One region of the Bacillus sp. EB106-04-04-XG123 genome, then DNA from elsewhere that is predicted to be linked to it. Evidence: riboswitches for the same ligand, from Rfam matches in the RefSeq annotation. Region 1 holds a riboswitch; the other holds the start of a gene.

Region 1 (3,139 bases):
GTGGTGCTAATCACAGAGGAGACTGCAGTGAACAAAAACTGCAGTCTTTTTGATGACGAGGCGCCCAATCTTTACAACCTGGATGAAAGATTGTAATCTAAGGAAGAAGTGAATCAACGTCAAAAGGGCCGGGTGATCGTGATGAATGTCGAGATAGAAAAGGTCATCATTGTAGAAGGTAAAACAGACAAACAAAAGCTGAAAGAAGTCATAAGTGAACCTGTTACCATCATTTGCACCAATGGCACGATCAGTACATCGAAGCTGGACCAGCTTGTGGACGATTTATTGGGGAAAGACGTTTACATATTAGCAGACAGTGACGATGCAGGCGACAAACTGCGGAAGCAATTTCGAAAAGAATTCCCTGAAGCACTTCATCTTTTTGTCGACAGAACGTACCGCGAAGTGGCCGCTTCACCGTCAGCCCACATTGCATCTATCCTATTAGCTGCAAACATTGATGTTCATTCGAAATATTTATGAGGGTGGACGTATATGAAAGAGATTGAAGAACACGAATTCAAAGAGATAGAGGACGATTTATTTCTTTTATACTTATATACACCGTTTTGTGGAACATGCCAGCTGGCAAAGAAAATGCTGGCAGTCGTAGACGCCATGCAGCCGGATGTGCCATTTTACGAAAACAATTTAAACTATTCACCAGGCTTTGCAAAAGCATTTGAGATCGAGAGTGTTCCTTGCTTTCTACTGTTTAAAAAAGGAGAATTGGTGCAAAAAGGCTATGCCTTTCACTCTGTTCCATATCTTCATGAAATGATTGAAACCGCTAAATAAAGCGGTTTTTTGTCATATTTCAAGAAATTCATTTGAAAATTTGTCGAGTTATTTATAAAGGACAAGAAGATGTTTGTAGAGAAATGTTATGTATAACCAAATGACAGGGAGGTTATACATGTGGAAAATGTGAAAGCCCATGGTAACACAGGGCAGCGTTTACTATTAAAACCGCTGCTCTCATCATCATCCTTGAAGATTACATTTGAGGCGGAAACTGACTCTTGTACATTGATTGTGGATGAACGTGGTGAAGTGAAGAAACTACCTGCAATTGAGTTATCGGATCTCATCTTTTATGGTGAGAGGAAAGAGATTCTACAATTATTAGATGGAGATATGTCCTTACAGCAGTTAATCAGCAGAGGACAAGTCAAAGTCAAAGGGTCATTCCGTGCGCTCCTTAGACTAGAGGCAGTGCTTTGGCTGACGAACGGTTTTTTTCGAAAAATGATAACGTAGTTGTTTACTTGGAAATTAGCGATTTACAGCGTTGACATATCTCAGATAGCATGATATTCTACGTTAGTAAAAACATGAACATCACATAAAACAACATATTTTCTCTTATTAAGAGAGGTGGAGGGACGTGCCCTATGAAACCCGGCAACCGTCAGCATAGCTGAAATTGGTGCCAATTCACTCAAAGCCGCAGCGCTTTGAAAGATGAGAGAAAGGCGTAATTGACATAAAAGGCCTTTCTGCTTGCGTTGCAGTTAGGTCTTTTTTACTGACCTGGCGTCAGGCTAGAGTCATGACAGAAAGAAGAATAAATAACGTATGTGATGGAAACCTATAGATTCAGCAAGAAAGCAGGTGATCAGACTGTGATTCATTTACAGAATGTATCAAAAACGTATCATTCAAAAAGCGGAAATGTTGATGCCGTAAAAGACGTCAACTTGAATATTGATAAAGGTGAAATATTCGGAATTATCGGGTATAGTGGTGCAGGAAAAAGCTCGCTTATTCGCCTATTAAACGGTCTGGAGCTGCCAACAGAAGGAATTGTTGAAGTGGCAGGCAACCGGATCAATGAAGTATCGAATGCGAAACTTCGGAAAGCAAGACAAGAAATCAGCATGATCTTCCAGCACTTTAACCTACTTTGGTCAAGAACGGTGAGACAAAATATTATGTTCCCGCTTGAGATCGCAGGGGTACCGACATCAAAACGGAGAGAACGTGCGAATGAACTGATTAAATTGGTCGGTTTAGAAGGAAAAGAAAATGCGTATCCGTCTCAGCTTAGCGGCGGGCAAAAACAGCGTGTCGGCATTGCGAGGGCATTAGCGAATGATCCAAAGGTTCTTCTATGTGACGAAGCGACATCTGCGCTAGATCCGCAAACGACCGATTCGATCCTTGAGCTTTTGGCGGATATCAATAAACGATTAGGGCTCACGATTGTGCTCATTACACATGAAATGCACGTCATTCGCAAAATTTGTCATCGCGTCGCAGTCATGGAAAATGGACGTATTGTCGAAGAAGGCGAAGTATTGCGCGTCTTCAGACAGCCGAAGGAAGAAATGACGAAGCGATTTGTGAAACAGCTTGCGGAACCAGAGGAAGCGAAAGAAACAATCGAGCACGTCCTAGAGCGAGTAAAAGAAGGTCAGGTCGTACGGTTGTCCTTTATCGGTGATTCTGCCGAGCAGCCACTGATCACAGAAATCATTCGATCGTTTCATGTCGATGTGAACATCCTTCAAGGGAAGATTTCTCAAACGCAGGAAGGCGCGTTTGGAACACTCTTTATCCACATTAATGGAGAAGAGACTGAGGTAGAAAAAGCCATCGCCTATATCCAAAGCAAACAGGTTGAAATCGAGGTGATGACACATGTTTGAGAAATGGTTTCCGAACGTTGATTTAGACGTCATCTGGAGTGCAACAGGTGAAACGGTGTATATGACACTGATTTCATTGGCATTTGCCTTTGCCATTGGTATTATCCTTGGACTATTACTCTTTCTAACGAGTAAAGGCGGTCTTTGGGAAAATAAACCGATTAACACCGTCATTGGGGCAGTCGTCAATATTTTCAGATCGATTCCTTTTATCATTCTAATCATTCTATTATTAGGATTTACAAAACTCATTATGGGCACGATTCTTGGCCCAAATGCAGCACTCCCTGCCCTTGTCATAGGGTCAGCTCCATTCTATGCACGTCTTGTCGAAATTGCACTGCGTGAGGTAGACAAAGGAGTCATTGAAGCAGCACGATCAATGGGAGCGAAAACGTCGACAATCATTTTCAAAGTATTGCTGCCAGAATCATTGCCAGCCCTTATTTCAGGTATTACCGTAACAGCGATTGCTCTAATTGGCT
Region 2 (3,139 bases), on a different contig from region 1:
CACCTTTTGATCAAGTGTATTTGGCTCAGGTACGAACTGAAATGACATGTATTGCTGTAAGGATGTCTCATCAAACAAAATGTTCTCGTTCACTGCCATCAAGCTTTTGCGTTCAGACGCAAAGTACACTTGCTCATCCATTTGTGTAAAATAAAGCGGTTTGATGCCAAAAGGATCTCTTGCGCCATATAATAATTGCGCTTCTTTATCCCAAATTAAAAATGCAAACATGCCGCGAAGCTTTGAAGCCGCTTCTTCTTTATAATGACGGTATGTGGCAAGAAGTACTTCCGTATCTGAATCTGTGCTGAATGAATAGCCTTTTTTCACAAGCTCTTCCTTCAGCTCCACATAGTTATAAATTTCTCCGTTGAAAATAATCCAGTACTTTTCATCTTCATAAGAAAGCGGCTGCTTTCCGTGCTCAACATCTATAATACTTAAACGTCTAAATCCAAATCCTACATGCTCATCATGAAAGTAACCCTCATCATCCGGACCGCGATGAACGATGAGACGATTCATTTGTTTAATTAGCTCTTCCTGTTCAGTAGTTTCGGACAATGGACGGTGATTAAATACACCAACAAACCCACACATATTATTGCCTCCACGTTATGTTATTTCTTAAAAGTAGACCTATAATTAGACAGTATTTTGTCCGATTTTGTTTCACATTTTTTCGCTTTTTACAGATTTTTTTTTAATCAAAAGGAAAACCGCTTAAAATAAGCGGTTTTCTATGTTGTTATTGTCCCAATGCTTCTTTACGAAGTGTTTCGGCTTTATCCGTTTTTTCCCACGGAAGATCTAAGTCGTGACGGCCGAAATGTCCGTATGCAGCTGTTTGTTTGTAGATCGGACGGCGCAGGTCAAGCATTTTAATAATGCCCGCTGGACGAAGATCAAAGTTTGCACGAACCACTTCAATTAATTTTTCTTCAGAAGCTTTTCCTGTTCCGAATGTATCAATTGAAATCGATACAGGCTGTGCAACACCAATTGCATAAGCAAGCTGTACTTCACAAGAATCTGCAAGGCCGGCAGCTACGATGTTTTTCGCTACGTAACGAGCAGCATATGCCGCAGAACGGTCAACCTTCGTTGCATCCTTACCTGAGAAAGCACCGCCGCCATGACGAGCATATCCGCCATACGTATCAACGATGATTTTACGTCCAGTTAAACCAGCATCCCCTTGAGGTCCACCAATCACGAAACGGCCAGTTGGGTTAATAAAGTATTTTGTCTGTTCATCAATCAGTTCACTTGGAACGACAGGGCTGATGACATGCTCTTTTAAGTCACTTTGAATTTGTTCAAGCGTCACTTCTGGTGCATGCTGCGTAGAAATAACCACTGTATCAATACGAACTGGTTTGTTTTGCTCATCATATTCAACTGTCACTTGTGTTTTTCCGTCTGGACGAAGGTATGCAAGTGTTTCATTCTTGCGTATTTCTGTTAAACGGCGAGATAATTTATGCGCTAGGGAAATCGGCAGCGGCATGAGCTCTTCGGTTTCGTTGTTGGCAAAACCAAACATCAATCCTTGGTCACCTGCACCAATCGCATCAATTTCTTCTTCAGTCATTGTTCCTTCACGTGCTTCAAGCGCTTTGTCTACACCTTGCGCAATATCAGCAGACTGTTCATCAATTGATGTAAGGACCGCACATGTTTCCGCATCAAAACCATATTTCGCACGTGTGTAGCCAATTTCCTTAATTGTGTCACGCACCGTCTTTGGAATATCGACATAAGTAGACGTTGTAATTTCACCGCTTACTAATACGAGACCGGTTGTAACAGAAGTTTCACAGGCAACACGTGCATTTGGATCTTTCTTTAAAATTTCATCCAAAATGCTGTCTGAAATTTGATCACAGATTTTATCCGGATGTCCTTCTGTCACTGATTCTGAAGTAAATAAACGACGATTTTGACTCATAATGGCTATTTCCTCCTGTACAAGACCACATCATCCCAAGATGAGGCCTCCAATATGATACGGAACTCGTTCCCTCTTATATTTAATAACGTTTATATTAGAGATGTTATTGGCAATTTGTTCATATGATATCCCAAAAATAAAAAAACCATTTCCTTCATTGCGAGGAAAGGGTCTGAGATCGCATGCCTTTCACTCTTATCGCTCAAGGTGTTCTTGTACCTTGCATCAGGTTAGCACCTTGGTTTCTCAGCATGTTCATGCCTTTTTCATAAGAAACCGGTTGCTGGGCTTCATCGGGCCTGTCCCTCCACCAACTCGGGATAAGAGTATCCGTTCAATAAGATATCTTATCTTAAACCCTTGCGTCATGTCAATGCTTCATAAGAATTATCTCCCTCTTTTTTCTCCTCATCATTAGCATCACCAAAAAGCATATTTTCATAGCAGAAATGAAAAAACACACACAAAAATTTTTAAATAGTATAGACTATTATTATTAATGTGTTATACTAATCGAAACAAACAAATTCAACGGTAAAGGAAGGGTTTTTTTATGAACTCAGTGGATTTAAAAGAAGATTTGCAGTCATTGCTCTCATTAGAAAATACGCACCAAAATTTATCTGTTCCGAAACTTGTTGAAAAGATTTTGGCACGTAATGAAGGCGTTTTAACATCAACAGGAGCTGTCCGCGCGACAACTGGAGCCTACACAGGACGTTCGCCTAAAGATAAATTTATCGTCAAAGAAGAAAGCTCTGAGCATAAAATCGATTGGGGTCAAGTCAACCAGCCGATCTCCAAAGAAGCATTTGACCGTTTATATACAAAGGTTGTGTCATACTTAAAAGAACGTGATGAACTATTCGTCTTTGAAGGGTTTGCAGGCGCTGATGAAAGATATCGTATGCCGATTACAGTTGTAAACGAATTCGCATGGCACAATCTTTTTGCCAAGCAGCTATTTATCAGACCTGACGGGTCAACACCTTCTTCAAACGAAAAACCTTTCACCATCTTATCTGCACCGCACTTCAAAGCGGATCCTGCAACAGATGGCACAAACTCTGAAACGTTTATCATCGTTTCTTTTGAAAAACGCACGATTCTTATCGGTGGAACAGAATATGCAGGAGAAATGAAAAAGTCCATTTTCTCTGTGATGAACTACCTGCTTCCTGAGCA

The links. A riboswitch is a leader RNA that binds a small molecule or an ion and turns the genes downstream of it on or off. The one in region 1 is predicted to bind S-adenosylmethionine.
Region 2: linked by a shared signal. The riboswitch ahead of metK (methionine adenosyltransferase) and the one ahead of AC3WTB_RS06370 (methionine ABC transporter ATP-binding protein) in region 1 are both predicted to bind S-adenosylmethionine.

The regions. Positions count from the first base shown of each region.
Region 1 is NZ_JBYTDZ010000002.1:179,614-182,752, reverse strand. Features, by position in the region: gene AC3WTB_RS06390 (YusG family protein) at 1-10, shown strand, start outside; gene AC3WTB_RS06385 (ribonuclease M5) at 142-486, shown strand; gene AC3WTB_RS06380 (thioredoxin family protein) at 499-801, shown strand; gene AC3WTB_RS06375 (SCP2 sterol-binding domain-containing protein) at 922-1,263, shown strand; SAM riboswitch class I at 1,366-1,474, shown strand; gene AC3WTB_RS06370 (methionine ABC transporter ATP-binding protein) at 1,629-2,654, shown strand; gene AC3WTB_RS06365 (methionine ABC transporter permease) at 2,647-3,139, shown strand, end outside.
Region 2 is NZ_JBYTDZ010000005.1:30,379-33,517, reverse strand. Features, by position in the region: gene asnB (asparagine synthase (glutamine-hydrolyzing)) at 1-600, opposite strand, end outside; gene metK (methionine adenosyltransferase) at 749-1,951, opposite strand; SAM riboswitch class I at 2,147-2,281, opposite strand; gene pckA (phosphoenolpyruvate carboxykinase (ATP)) at 2,508-3,139, shown strand, end outside.